DNA from 2 places in the Bacillus sp. LH1 genome. Region 2 is predicted to be linked to the other one. Evidence: riboswitches for the same ligand, from Rfam matches in the RefSeq annotation. Region 2 holds a riboswitch; the other holds the start of a gene.
What was found. Region 2 has a riboswitch for FMN ahead of ribD (bifunctional diaminohydroxyphosphoribosylaminopyrimidine deaminase/5-amino-6-(5-phosphoribosylamino)uracil reductase RibD). Riboswitches for the same ligand answer to the same signal wherever they lie in the genome.
Positions count from the first base shown of each region.

Region 1 (7,786 bases), 2.5 Mb from region 2:
GTTGTGACTAACTAGGATACGAAAACCATCTTCTTTACAATCCGCCAATGCCAAATCTAGACGATCACGGTGCAATCCAACATCATCTATACCGAGCAAACAAATTTTCTCTCCTAATTCAGACTCAAATACCACTCTTGTATTATCTAAAACTTTTACGTTATTTTCTAATAATAACGCATCTAATTCATGATATTCTATCTCATAATCATTGTTTCCCCACACAAAATATACAGGACCTATCTCTCTTAACTTTTGAATATTCGCAGAGATTTTTGATAAAGAGACACCTTTCTCTGCTAAATCTCCTCCGATAATTACGAGATCTACTTTTCCTTTTACTTGTTCAATTAACAAATTCGAAATGACCCTTCTATGAATATCAGAAATAAAAAACACATTTACTTTTTGAAAACTTTTCGGAAATTCTTTAAATACTAAAGTATGTTCCAACACCGTATTACGCATCGCTTCTTTATACATCACAAAAAGTAATAAAATCCCCATGCCTATGAGAGTACTGAATAATATAATCCATATCATATTTTTGACTCCCTCCTCATAAAGATAATCCTAGGCTTTTATAACAAACTGTGATCGCTTAACTCGCTAGCTTTCTTGCTTTGTGGACTTATCTTTTATCGGAATTTTTAATTCTTGACCTGCACTCACTTCATCTTCCTGCAAGTTATTATACTTTTTAATTACTTCAATTCCATTTCCATCTGAAAAATATTGCTTCGCTATACTTTCTAAAGTTTCTCCCTCTTTCACAGTATGCGTTATTACTTTTTCAGAATGTTTCTGCGACTCAGATTTAGCTGAATCAAAGAAGATTACTTCAAACGCACTTTTTCCAGCATTATTACTATCACCCTTCACCTGAATATATTTATCCGTGTACCACAAAATACTAATCGGCAGAAGAATGAATAGAAATGTTAAAACCCGGACGAAAATGTGATTTATTTTAAACTTTTGTTTTTTCTCTTTATTTCTATGAATTTCACTACGCGGCGGTAAACTTTCTTTTTCTTCCACTCGCTCAACTTCTAATTCCTCTTCAAAATCAGGAATTCGTTTCCTCATGTTGTTCACCACCACCTTCCATTTATTTTCTTAATTGGAGTCCCATTATAAAATCAACAAGAAAGTGTGCAAAGATTGTTATAAACAAATTTCCTGTCCATTCAAATACATAACCAAAGACAAAACTAATAAAACAGACGAAACAAAATAAAAATGGCTTTGTTATATAACGAATATGTAACACTGCAAATACGAAGCTCGCAATTACAATTCCAAAATGAGTCTGTACTACACCTCTAAATAAAAATTCTTCTGCAAAACCAATCAAGAACGTAATAACGAGTAAGTGTAGAACGGACATTCCTCGAAACATCTTATCGTTAATACCACCATCATCAAACCATGACTCCGGAAACACTCGCATTGCAACATAATCTAATAACACAATACCAATCGCTAACAAACCACCTATAATAAGTATAGATACTGGTTCCCATTTCCATAAATTAAAGACTTCTTTTACATCTTGAAATAATATATATGCCAGTAAACAGCCAATACCGATAATAATTAACTGTGTTATATATAGATTCAGCCTTATTTCCTGCGGACTCATATCTTCAACATTATGCCTTTGAATGTTCATCATTCCTCCATCTTTTCTAGGCCGAAAAGCTTTTGTAACTCTGTTTCCCAATTATAGTCGAAATCCGATTGTTGCGCTCGTCTTTTTTTATAATCTTCTTTGGTAATACCGCAATAATCGCAGCAATTAATTAACTCTTGCTCTTTCCTATAACCGAACTGTTGCAGCACATATTCACGTCTACACCCTTTAACTTGTATCCATGACTTCATATTTTCTAGCTCACTATATTTATTACGCAACCTTATTTCTACTTCAGCTATTAATCGGTTCATGATTTCATCTGACAAACCTTCTAATAATAATCTTCGTTGTTGTATAATTCCAACCTGTTCGAGATGATAACGAACGAAACGCCAATATTGCTCATTAAATCTTGCTGCATTATAACAAATTTCTTCTACATCTTCTATTGGTAATTCCTTCGTTTGAAATATTCTTTCTTGTAGTAAAGAAAATAAAAATTTTATTTGTGACTTACTTGGCAATTCATCCTCAATGATTGAAATTGGTAAATCATGATCCAACGGACTACATAATAAAATAGCTATACTCGGTTCGCCATCTCTTCCAGCTCTTCCGATTTCTTGTAAGTAAGAGGCTATATTAGTTGGATAATGAAAATGAATAATATATCGCGTATTCGCCTTATTTACCCCCATACCAAATGCACTTGTGCATATTACAAGTTGCAATTGATCGTTCATAAACTGCTGTTGAATTAACATACGCTCTTCATGTTCCATACCACCATGATAAAAAGCTACACCAGTAACACCTTTCCCTCTCAAGTATTCCGTTAACCTTTCTGTCCACGCTCTACTTGAGCAATATACAATCCCCGGCCCTTGTAAATACATCACCTGCTCTAAAAGCGCCTCTTTCTTTTCTTCTATCGTCTCTACAAATTGCACATCCATTGCAATATTAGGACGATCAATAGAGTATACATGTTCCGCGGCACCCTTTAAATTTAAACTATCTGCGATATCCTGCAGTACCCCTTTTGTCGCTGTGGCTGTCAATGCTAATACTGTAGGAGAACCAATATTTTCAATAACTACATTTAGTTTTTTATAGTCCGGTCTAAAATCATAACCCCATTGAGAAATACAATGAGCCTCATCAACAACAAATAATGAAATATGAATTTTCTTCAATTCCCTAATTAATAACTCCGACTGCAACATCTCTGGTGAAACAAAAATAAATTTATATGAAGATAATTTTTTCATCGCTTCTCTTTTTTCATTTAATGTCCGAAAACTATTAAATGCTATCACTCGGTTTTTCACAACATACTTTAATTGTGTCACTTGATCTTCCATTAAAGATAATAACGGTGATACAACAAGCACTGTTCCTTCTCGCATAAGCCCCGGAAACTGATAGCACATAGATTTCCCTCTTCCAGTCGGAAGCATTGCTATCACATCTTTTCCTTCTAATAAATCTGTAATTACTCCTTTTTGACCTGGACGAAATTCAGAATATCCAAACCACTTATATAAATATTCTTCAAGTTTCATTTACACCCTCCATCCGCGCTAATACAAGACGAACTTCAAAATAAGAGATATCTTCTCCAACCGCTTGTTTCAAAACACGTAACTTCCGCGTTTGCAATGCTTCAATTACTTTTATTACTTTGTCTATCTTTTCTTTTTCCATAAACATTTCAATAGAAAAATCTTTTTCTCGCAAAGCAATTTCAACAAAATGATCTTCTATCGTTGCAACCTTTAAATTCCGAATCGTCGCTATTTCTTCTAAAGAACGTCCTTGTCTCCAAAAATTATATGTTTTTTTCGTGGATAAACTAAATAATTCAGCTCTCTCATTTGGATAAGATATAATTTCAGCTAATAGTGGAAATTCATTTTCTTTATCACGAACTTCTTGTATAAAGAAATGTATTGTACCCCAAAATAAAAAATACACCCTGAATATATCTTGTTTCGTAATTTCTGCTAATTGTTGCAATGTACAACCAATGCGTTCATAACCCGTTAATCGATATGTTACAATCGTCGCTTCTATCGTATTACTCTTTTCTAAAAGATTATGTACTTCCGTCCATAGTTTTCTCGCCAACTCACTTCTCTTATATGGCCTTCCTGTTAGAAAACGTTTCACCCACATCATTATTTCTGTATCTTGCTGAATTGGAATAAATCTCGTATTATTCTGTTGTAAATTTGATATGGTTTGAATAATTAATGATAATCTTTTCCAAAATGTTTCACCTAATTCACCATAATGTAAACCATGCAAATGCGCCGGAAAAGCATAAACTTCCTCCCATTTATGTAACTGCATTTTACCCGTAGGTGTTAACACATATGTATTTTCATGTATTTCTTGAATAAAATCCGCTTGCAACAACTTTGCAACTTCACCATCATAGTCATTTCTATTTAATGATTTATATATTCCGAACAAAAAAGAAATTCGGAACATATTTCCATCTTGTAAAGTTTGCGAAGAACGTTTGCCCTTTAGTAAATAATAAATAGAAGAAACGGTTCTTTCACCATTCAATTGTTTTAAACAATGCAACAAAGTATATTGTATTTGCATGACCGCTTCCACCTTCCAATCTTAACTTCATTCTTTTCAGTACAATTACACTATCTACTGTCGCTCATTAAACTTATCATATAAGAACTATATACTTGTATATATTCTATTGTATCAAACGAAATCATATTTACGTATTTTGAAAATCTTATGACATAATTCAAAAATAAGTTGACACTCTAATTGATAAGCATTATCATTATAATTTTATGTTGAAAAGTTTTACAAACCGTTTTACAATAAGGTTATAATTTTTATGGCGAGCTTTTCACATACATATTATCAGGAGGGAAAAAAGATGGCAAAATATACAATCGTTGATAAAGATACTTGTATTGCATGTGGTGCTTGTGGCGCTGCTGCACCAGACATTTATGACTATGATGATGAAGGTATTGCATTTGTAACATTAGATGATAACCAAGGTATCGTTGAAATTCCAGATGTATTAATTGAAGATATGATGGATGCATTCGAAGGCTGTCCAACTGACTCAATTAAAGTTGCTGACGAATCATTCGACGGAGACGCTTTAAAATTCGAATAGTCTTTTATTAACTTCAAAAAACGCCCCTCCTATTGATGAGGGGCGTTTTTTGTATCTAAATTTTATTTTCCTTAATAAAAAACCATTAGTAGTTTCACACTACTAATGGTTTTAGTATATATTATGCATTTTTCATTTTTGCAAACACCCATACTTTCAGGCGTGAGAATAATGCTACAAATACAATTGTTACAACAATCCCTTTAATTAAATTAAATGGTAAGATTGCCGTTACAACCGTTGTTTTTATAGCTTCGCTAGACATAGCTGGTGAATTTAAAAACCAAGTGTACGCCGGGAATATGATGATGTAGTTTAATACACTCATAATAAGTGCCATTGTAATTGTCCCTAGCATTAATCCTGTAGTTAAACTCTTCACAGTACGATACTTTCTAAATAAGAAAGCTGCTGGCCCAATAAATAAACATCCTGCAATAAAGTTTGCAATTTCTCCAACTGGTACTCCCGTTAAACTTCCTTGAATCCCGTAATGTAAAATGTTCTTTATCGCCTCTACAATCACTCCTGCTACTGGTCCAAAGATAATTGCCGCAATTAGAGCTGGTACATCACTAAAATCAATTTTCAAAAATGGCGGAAGCCCTGGGAACGGGAAATCCAACATCATTAGTAAATATGCAATACTACTTAGCATCGCTACACTCACCATCTGCACTACACTGTTTTTTTGTTTCATCTTTCTCTCTCCTTTTCCATCGATCATCTCATGGAAAGTGGAAAGGTTCTGCTATGCCTATTTTTTCATAGAACGAAAAAACCCTTTGTGTTTTACACAAAGGGAGAATTTAAGGCACATCAAACAGACGTTCAAATCCATATCTTTTTTGAACGCTTGAACCTCCATCTTCTCCCATCCAGACTATACTGTCGGCTTTGGAATCACACCAAATCCTGCCTTAACGGCTCGCGGGCTTAGAACAAAATCATAAATAGTTCATCACCGCCGGTCGGGATTTTCACCCTGCCCCGAAGATAGACCGATATTCTATTTTCCCCTTCATTATACAACAACCTCATAACATTGTGAACTAAAAAATTGTAACTTATTTAAAATTAGTTATTTATTTTTCGTAACAACAAATAAATTGCGAGATATTTTACAATACAATCCATATTTTTTATTATTCGGCATTTCTCTTTTGAATTACCTAGTCATATATAATTAAAAGTGATAAGATATTGAATTGTTAAGATAAGAACATTTTCTGAGTTATGGAGGAAATGTCATGAAAAAAGACAAGAGACATTCTATTCGAGAAGCAATGAAAAAAAACTTAAGAAAAGAATACTTTTACTTAAAAAAAGAATTACTTTTCTACTGCCCAATTGATTTAGGCACATTCTCAAACGAGACATACTATGCTACTTTCGATGAAGATGGCATCAGTATTTATCAGTATGATAAAAAAACAGAAAGTAAATTAAAATTGTGTGAGCGTCATCCGTGGAAGAGTTGGAATAAAGTGAAGATTGATCACTATTTGACAACTTCTCAATTTATTTTTCAGGGTGAGCGAAATTGGATCTTATCTCTTTTTCAAAAAGGAAAAGAAGCTCAAAAAATTATTGAAGAGCATACATCTTTACAAACAGAAGTTGTTTCCCGCTCTTTCTTAAAAAAACTTCCTGGTTTTCGTTCTAATACACCACTGAATAAATACATCGGTAGTATTTGTTACACTGCACTTATTGCATTTTTATTAAAATGGATGATTCCATTTCAAGCACCACAAATCGCCCTGTATTCTATCTCGATTGGTTGTATGCTTCTTGGCCTACTTTGTTTGACAATCGGTTTAATTGAACCGACTATCGTACTGTTTCGAACAAAAGAGAAAACAAGAACAAAAGTTTTTTACTTATATAGCTATTTAGCTATTTCTGGATTTATATGTGTCTTTATTTTTTGGTAAAAGAAGCCGTCCCAAAATAAATTTTGGGACGGTTTTCTTTTAGATATAGATGCTCTGATTCACTCAATAGTTCTAGCAAAAGCGCCCATATAATTTCATTTACATTGAATCTTATTTAAGAAGAACATAAATTTGTTCAAAGTTTAATTTTTGAAGCGTTTCCTTTACTTAACATATAATTGTTGATTAGGATAAATTAGCTCTTGCTGCAATCCATTTTTTTCTTTAATTTCCTTAAGTGTCATACTAAATTTCCGTGCAATACTAACTAAAGTATCCCCTTTTTGTACGACATATAATGACGAAGAAACAACTTCATTTCTTTGTTCACTTAAAACAAGCAATGGGTTCATCGCATTCTTTTTCGCCATCGTCCATCTTCCTTGATGAAGTTCTAGATGTAAGTGCGCACCTCGCGATTCTCCCGTGTTCCCTACTTCTCCAATTTTTTCTCCTTTGGAAATATAATCTCCTTGATCCACATATCTCTTATTTAAATGTGCATATACAGCCTCATATTCTCCGTGTTTAATAAATACAACATTTCCATAACTACTTGAATAATAAGACCTCGTTACCTTACCATCTTGGATAGCTGCCACAGGCGTTCCAATCGGCGCAGCTACATCAATACCATAGTGTTTTCCATGCCTTGTCCCAAAATAATCACTTATCTGACCTTCAACAGGCCATGTCCATCGATTTTCTTCTGCATAAACATGTAATTGAGATACAAACAGTATACTCAATAACATGACACCGCATTTTAAAACTTTCATATACATCCTCCGTTTTCTAATTACCACCATACCTTCTCTATTTTGGTATATTACAGAAAAAAGTATACAAAAAAAGAAAGTGAATTACTCCACTTCCTTCTCTTTCTTATCACGAAAAACTACTGCACTACGGTTATACTCCACATCTTTCACTTGTAATCGGGCATTTATTACTCGAGCTATCGCAAACAAATAATCAGATAATCTATTTACATACTTTAATACAACTTCATTTATTTTCACTTCTTTTTGCAATGATACTATAGAG
Region 1 covers NZ_CM175007.1:1,487,888-1,495,673, reverse strand. The annotation lists gene ACX9TM_RS07875 (metallophosphoesterase) at 1-543, opposite strand, end outside; gene ACX9TM_RS07870 (LysM peptidoglycan-binding domain-containing protein) at 610-1,089, opposite strand; gene ACX9TM_RS07865 (CPBP family intramembrane glutamic endopeptidase) at 1,112-1,675, opposite strand; gene recQ (ATP-dependent DNA helicase RecQ) at 1,675-3,204, opposite strand; gene ACX9TM_RS07855 (YpbB family protein) at 3,194-4,255, opposite strand; gene ACX9TM_RS07850 (ferredoxin) at 4,554-4,802, shown strand; gene ACX9TM_RS07845 (ECF transporter S component) at 4,924-5,502, opposite strand; FMN riboswitch at 5,665-5,804, opposite strand; gene ACX9TM_RS07840 (hypothetical protein) at 6,053-6,739, shown strand; gene ACX9TM_RS07835 (peptidoglycan DD-metalloendopeptidase family protein) at 6,904-7,518, opposite strand; gene ACX9TM_RS07830 (cob(I)yrinic acid a,c-diamide adenosyltransferase) at 7,603-7,786, opposite strand, start outside.
Region 1: it holds a riboswitch for FMN, as region 2 does, so the genes downstream of both, ACX9TM_RS07845 (ECF transporter S component) here and ribD (bifunctional diaminohydroxyphosphoribosylaminopyrimidine deaminase/5-amino-6-(5-phosphoribosylamino)uracil reductase RibD) in region 2, are expected to answer to the same signal.

Region 2 (7,786 bases):
GTAATAGATTACAATTTTACGGTAACCTAAATTACACTATCCGTCAAGATTAATAACTCATATTTCTGAAAATTGTTACATCATTTCACTAAACGATACTCCAACTGAATTTCATGTAAAATTGGGATATTATCATATCCCATACGTGGAATTTCTTTCTTTATTTTTCGTGCCTCCTCTACCGCATTCACATATAAATTAGTCATTACAAAATTACGTTTTTGGTAAAATCGTAACGCATTCATATTATCATTTGTTGTAATAAGCCAAACCTGTCTGCACCGTTCTTCTTCTGCAACTTGTAATACACAATCCACAAGTTTCGTCCCTATTCCTTTTCTTTCTTCAAAGCTATCTAGCGATACAATTTCGCATATATTTCCGGTCACTTCATACGTTATAATTCCGATTATTCTGTCATCTGAGAGCGCAACAAATCCTGGCAACTCTTCTAACTGATGTTCCTTACCACGTGAAACCATCAATGAACTTCCCCAGTTCTCACACATGAACATTCGGATTGTTTCTTTCATCGCTGGCGTAATTTTTTGTATATGCAGCATTTCCTATTTCTCCCCTTTTATATCATTGTGATACAATATAAGTGTATCACATGTAACGGTATTTGGAGGATGAGGTAAAGTATGAAACGTTTTTTTGCAGCACTGTTTACTATACTAGGTGCAATAACTGCCCTTGGGATTTTCTTTACAAATAAAGTGATGTACTTAAAGAAAAAAACAGAGGAAGAAGTACTCGAAAGAGAAACGAAAAAACATTTTCGTATAGAGGATTTTGATGCTCTTCATAAAGAAGAAATTCATATCCCTTCACAATTCGGATACGACCTTCACGGATATTACATTCCTGCTGGTCATTCCACCAATAAGTTTATGGTTTTTTGCCACGGTGTAACTGTAAATAAAATAAACTCTGTAAAATATGCAAACTTATTCTTAAAAAGGGGATATAACGTCCTCATTTACGATCATCGTCGTCATGGTAAAACTGGCGGAAAAACAACAAGCTATGGATACTATGAAAAACATGATTTAAAATCCGTAGTTGACTGGCTAAAAAACCGTTTTGGCACCAATATTACACTTGGTATTCATGGTGAATCTATGGGAGCTGCAACACTTCTTCAATACGCAGGACTTGTAGAAGATGGTGCTGATTTCTATATTGCAGATTGTCCTTTCTCTGATTTTCAAGGACAATTACAGCACCGTTTAAAGGTTGAATTCCATTTACCAAAATGGCCTTTATTACCTTTAGCAAACGCATTTTTGAAAGTTCGTGACGGTTATACAATTCGTGAAGTTTCACCAATCGACTGTATAAAAAACATTAACAATCCCGTTCTCTTTATTCATAGTAAAGATGACGACTATATTTTAGCTGATATGACAAAAGCATTATATGAAGCGAAAGAAAATAATAAGCAGCTTTATATTGCAGAACACGGTGCACACGCTTGCTCTTATAACGAAAATAAAGAAGAGTACGAAGCAGCCGTCGATCAATTTTTAAACACATATGTGAAAGAAACAAAAAACAGGCTTGCATAAGCCTGTTTTTTATTGCGCTAAAACGTCTGTAACTTGTTCCATATTTTCAGAAATCCATTGCATTGCATCATCTAACGTTGGGAATTCTGTCGTTTGAAATGTTACTTCATCTTGAAGTAACCAAACATCCTTTGCCTCTTGCCCTACACCTGCAATGGACCAATGTAACAAACTATATGGATGATTATCATTCAAAAATGATGCCCACGTGCGCTCATTTGCAATGTTTCGTAATGTATGTAATTGTTTATCCATCTCTCGTCACCTTACTCTAGTCAGTTATGAAAACTATTATAACACTCTCTTCTTTCTCAAACAAAGTGCTCTTTTTATATTGTCAAGCACTTCCCTTGATTATATGATGAAATTAAGCGTTTGGGAAGGAGGGATAACGTTGGCAAAAGTACAAATTAAAGTAAATGATAATGGCTCTTTTCGCGTTACAGGGGACGTGGAATTAGTCGACTCACAAGGGAATGTATTCCCAGCAAAACCGGCATTTTCTTTATGCCGTTGTGGTTTATCAAAAAATATGCCTTATTGCGACGCTTCGCATAAAGGTAAATTCGAATCTGTTGTTAGAGCACCAGAGGCAGAATAATTTTACATGTGACATGCACATTTTTTTGTGCATGTTTTTTCTTTTTAGCAACTCCGTTATATCCCTTCTCCTTACAACATTTCTAATACTTTTATTTCCATTCCAGCCTGCATATATTTTCACACAATTCTTCACATTCGAATATTTTTTACTAGCCTTTTATTTTTTTTGTGCTATAATTTGAGCAAACAGCATCCTTCGGGGTCGGGTGAAATTCCCAACCGGCGGTGATGAAGTGAAAACTTCTAAGTCCGTGACCCGTTTTCAACTCGAAAACGGTGGATCTAGTGAAACTCTAGGGCCGACAGTATAGTCTGGATGGGAGAAGGATATGTTTCTAGTTTTTTATATAGTGAATACACTTTTATTTCAGTATGCATATTTTTAAAGATTCATTTTGATTCTTTATATATGTTTAATTTTCTATACTTATTTTTTATGCTGAAATAAAAAGAGACAACTAGCGTTTAAAAATTTGATATTTTGCTAGGTTTTTTCCTTATGCAGAAATATCAATTATCGTTAGGTTTCTTTCCTATGCTTTCGTATTCAAACTATATTTCTAGAAATCACGTCTCCCAAACCCCAAGGATATTAAATCCTTGGGGTTTTTTGATTTTTTTAGGAGAGGTGAAGAAAATGACAGATCAAGAATATATGAGGATTGCCCTGCAGTTAGCAGAAGGGACATCAGGACAAACAAGTCCAAATCCTATGGTTGGTGCTGTTGTTGTAAAAGATGGAAACATCGTTGGTATGGGGGCTCATTTACGAGCTGGTGAAGAACACGCAGAAGTTCATGCCCTTCAAATGGCTGGTCAGAACGCCAAAGACGCTACCGTTTATGTAACACTGGAACCGTGTAGCCACTTTGGAAAAACACCACCTTGTTGTGAATTGCTCATCGAAAAAGGAGTTAAGCGTGTTGTAATTGCTACTCTCGATTGTAATCCGCTCGTTTCTGGTAACGGAAAAAGAAGATTAGAGGAAGCTAGAATTGAAGTAACGACCGGTGTTCTTGAAGCAGAAGCAGTTTTATTAAATCGCTACTTTTTTCACTACATGAAAACGAAGCGCCCTTTTGTAACAATCAAAACAGCGATGAGCTTAGATGGAAAAACAGCAACTGTAACTGGTGAAAGTAAGTGGATTACAGGTGAAGAAGCACGTGCTGATGTTCACCAATATCGCCATACACATGATGCAATTCTTGTTGGAGTGAATACAGTTATAGCTGATAATCCTCATTTAACAACAAGAATTCCAAATGATGGGAAACATCCTATTCGCGTTGTTTTAGATACCCATTTACGAACGCCACCATCTTCTCATGTTATAACAGATGGTTTAGCACCGACATGGATTATTGTCGGTAAGGATGTAAAGGAAGAGAAGATATCTTCTTATGAATCTAAAAATATAGCTATATTCCAAATGGAAACGAAACATATAGAAATCGAGGACCTTCTTTCCTTTCTTGGAGAGAAACAAATTCTTTCTCTATTCGTTGAAGGTGGCCAATCGATTCATGCAAGTTTCTTAAAAACAAACAATTTTAATGAAATTGTAACCTATATAAGTCCGAAATTAATTGGTGGGAAAGATGCTCCTACTTTATTTGGAGGAAATGGTTTTTCAAAATTACAAAATGCGCTTTCCTTGAAAATTCAAGAGATGAAACAAATTGGTGATGATATAAAAATCGTTGCGAATGCCCGAAACGAGGTGACGAAATGTTTACAGGAATTGTAGAAGAATTAGGAACGATAGCAAACATGCAACAAAGCGGAGAAGCGATGAAATTAACGATTCATGCAAAAAAAATTTTATCAGATGTTCACTTAGGTGATAGTATCGCGGTTAACGGTATTTGCTTAACTGTAACAAGCTTTACAACTACTTCATTTACAGTTGATGCAATGCCTGAAACGATGCAGTCGACATCACTTCGCATGCTTAAACCGCACTCTAAAGTAAATTTAGAGCGCGCAATGGCTGCAAACGGACGATTCGGTGGACATTTCGTTTCAGGACATATTGATGGAATCGGAACGATTTTAAATAAAAAACAACATTACAATGCCGTCTATTACAAAATAGCAATTTCTGATGAACTACTGCGCTATTGTTTGCAGAAAGGGTCCATTGCTGTTGATGGAACGAGTTTAACGATATTTGATATAGACGAATCTTCCATAACGATTTCACTCATCCCGCACACAGTAAGCGAATCTGTCATTGGAGCAAAAAATGCCGGAGATATCGTAAACATTGAGTGTGACATGATTGGTAAATATATTGAACGCTTTATTACTAAACCTACAAAACGAGTAGGTTCAATGACCGAAAGCTTTTTACAAGAAAACGGATTTCTATAAGGGGGAAGCACAATGTTTCATCGTATTGAAGAAGCTCTAGAAGATTTAAAAAAAGGTAAAGTCGTTATCGTATGTGATGATGAAAACCGAGAAAATGAAGGCGATTTTATTGCTTTAGCAGAGTACATTACACCAGAAACAATTAATTTTATGATTACACATGGCCGTGGTCTCGTTTGTGTACCGATTACGGAAGGGTACGCAGAACGTCTACAATTAGAACCAATGGTATCTCATAATACAGATTCACATCATACTGCGTTTACAGTGAGCATTGACCATGTCTCTACAACAACAGGGATTAGCGCTCACGAACGTGCAACTACGATACAAGAATTGTTAAACCCCGCATCAAAAGGTGCTGATTTCAATCGACCTGGACATATCTTTCCATTAATTGCGAAAGAAGGCGGTGTCCTGCGTCGTGCAGGTCATACAGAAGCTGCTGTTGATTTAGCAAAGCTATGCGGTGCCGAACCAGCTGGAGTTATTTGCGAGATTATAAATGAGGACGGCACGATGGCACGTGTACCTGATTTAATAGAATGCGCAAAACAATTTGATATAAAAATGATTACAATAGAAGATTTAATTGCTTACCGCCGCCATCATGAAACACTTGTGACGAGAGAAGTGGAAATTACATTACCTACAGATTTCGGTACTTTCCACGCAATTGGCTATTCTAACTCATTAGATACGAAAGAACATATCGCACTTGTAAAAGGTGATATTTCAACAAGTGAACCGGTACTTGTACGTGTTCATTCTGAATGCTTAACAGGAGATGTATTCGGTTCACATCGCTGCGATTGCGGACCACAACTCCATGCAGCACTTGCTCAAATTGAGCGTGAAGGAAAAGGTGTTCTTCTTTATATGAGGCAAGAAGGAAGAGGCATTGGGCTTCTTAATAAGCTTCGTGCTTATAAATTACAAGAAGAAGGATTTGATACTGTAGAAGCAAATGAAAAACTCGGCTTCCCTGCTGATCTTCGTGATTACGGTATCGGTGCTCAAATATTAAAAGATTTAGGTTTACAGAGTTTACGATTATTAACGAATAACCCAAGAAAAATTGCTGGCTTACAAGGTTACGATTTAGAAGTAGTCGAGCGTGTACCGTTGCAAATGCCAGCAAAAGAAGAGAATAAATCGTATTTACAAACGAAAGTAAACAAATTAGGACACTTACTAAACTTATAATTAAAGGAGAGATTTATTATGGTATTCGAAGGTCATTTAGTTGGTACAGGATTAAAAGTTGGAGTTGTTGTTGGACGTTTTAACGAATTTATTACAAGTAAGTTACTTGGCGGCGCTTTAGACGGATTAAAGCGTCACGGTGTAGAAGAAAATGATATTGATGTTGCTTGGGTTCCTGGTGCATTTGAAATTCCTTTAATCGCTAAAAAGATGGCTAGTAGCGGAAAGTATGATGCTGTTATTACATTAGGTACTGTAATCCGAGGTGCTACAACTCACTACGATTACGTTTGTAATGAAGTAGCAAAAGGTGTTGCGTCTTTATCACTACAAATGGACATCCCAGTTATTTTCGGCGTATTAACGACAGAAACAATTGAACAAGCGATTGAACGCGCAGGTACGAAAGCTGGTAATAAAGGATATGAATCAGCTGTTGCTGCAATTGAAATGGCTCACTTATCAAAACAATGGGCATAAAAAAAGAGGCTGCGGCCTCTTTTTATTTTTTCACCTTTTTTTGTACATCTTTTATTAATTCATTCATCGTTTTTCCTTCTGTTTTTATATGAAGAGCTTGTGCCGTTCTCCATACATTCTCTCTTTTTTTCGCTTCTTCTATAATAGTAATTTCTTTTCTAACTTCCTTTAAATCTTTTCCTTCCGTTTTCAATCCAAAATGTTCAGCTTTCGTTCGAAAGTGTTGTTCGATTCTTTGTTGCATTTCTTTTTGTTCAGGATTTTCAGCAGCCTTAACTGGATCAGAACTTATTGCTTTTATTAAAATTAAACAAGTCATAATCGCTAATATGTATTTGTACATGTAAAATCCTCCAACCCAATATAAATTACATATTTACTATGTACAACTAGGGCTTGGAAAATTCGTCCACAAAAATTCTTTTTTTCGCTTAAAAACCAATAATATCAAGCGTTTACAACTATTTATTACATTTTATTTACAAAAAAAGCAAACCCTTTTACAAGTTTGCTTTTTCATCTATCTTATAATGCACATTCTTCAATCTCAAATCCTAAATCTGCAATCATACCCCAGTCCGCAGTCGGCTCTTGTCCAGCTGTCGTTAAGTAGTCCCCGACAAAAATAGAGTTTGCTGCAAATAAACCGATTGGCTGTACAGAACGTAAATTGATTTCACGTCCTCCTGAAATACGAATTTCTTTTGTTGGGTTTACAAAACGCATCATTGCCAGTACTTTTAAACATTCTACTGGAGTTAACTCTTTTTGTCCTTCAAGAGGTGTCCCCTTTACAGCAACAAGGAAATTACAAGGGATAGAATCTGCATCTATACGTTGTAATTCAAATGCAATTTCAGCACGCTCTTCAATTGTTTCTCCCATGCCAAAAATCGCTCCCGAGCATGGGGAAATGCCCGCTTGTTTTGCTTTTTGAACTGTATCAACACGATCATCATACGTATGAGTTGAACAAATACTATCGTAATTATTTGCATGTGTATTTAAGTTGTGGTTATAACGATGCACGCCTGCTTCCGCTAAACGTCCTGCTTGATCTTCATTTAAGAAACCTAAACAACAACAAATCTTCAAGTCTGTCGTTTCACGAATTTCCTTAACTGCTCCAATTACGTGATTTACCTCTTTATCCGTCGGACGACGACCAGACGCTACAATACAATATGTACCTGCTTTACGGCGTATTGCTTCATGTGCCCCTTCTACAATCTTCTCCTGCGTTAACCATGCATATTTATCAATCGGTGCTTCTGAAATAATAGACTGTGAGCAATATCCACAATCTTCAGGACATAATCCAGATTTCGTATTAATAATCATATTCAATTTTACTTTCTTACCAAAGTGATGATGGCGAATAATGTAAGCCGCATTCATAATTTCTAAAACTTCGGTATCATCAGCTTCTAATATCGCTATTGCATCTTCTTTTGTAATCATCTTCTCTTCCACTACGTCGTATGCAAGTTTTTTCCAATCCCTTTTTGTTTGTACTTGTTTCATTTCATCTCTTCCCCTCTTTTGTTATA
Region 2 covers NZ_CM175007.1:4,010,321-4,018,106, forward strand. The annotation lists gene ACX9TM_RS20665 (GNAT family N-acetyltransferase) at 81-563, opposite strand; gene ACX9TM_RS20670 (alpha/beta hydrolase) at 645-1,571, shown strand; gene ACX9TM_RS20675 (DUF2552 family protein) at 1,581-1,826, opposite strand; gene ACX9TM_RS20680 (CDGSH iron-sulfur domain-containing protein) at 1,966-2,172, shown strand; FMN riboswitch at 2,363-2,506, shown strand; gene ribD (bifunctional diaminohydroxyphosphoribosylaminopyrimidine deaminase/5-amino-6-(5-phosphoribosylamino)uracil reductase RibD) at 2,812-3,924, shown strand; gene ribE (riboflavin synthase subunit alpha) at 3,906-4,550, shown strand; gene ribBA (bifunctional 3,4-dihydroxy-2-butanone 4-phosphate synthase/GTP cyclohydrolase II) at 4,563-5,756, shown strand; gene ribH (6,7-dimethyl-8-ribityllumazine synthase) at 5,775-6,236, shown strand; gene ACX9TM_RS20705 (hypothetical protein) at 6,259-6,579, opposite strand; gene bioB (biotin synthase) at 6,762-7,760, opposite strand; gene bioC (malonyl-ACP O-methyltransferase BioC) at 7,762-7,786, opposite strand, start outside.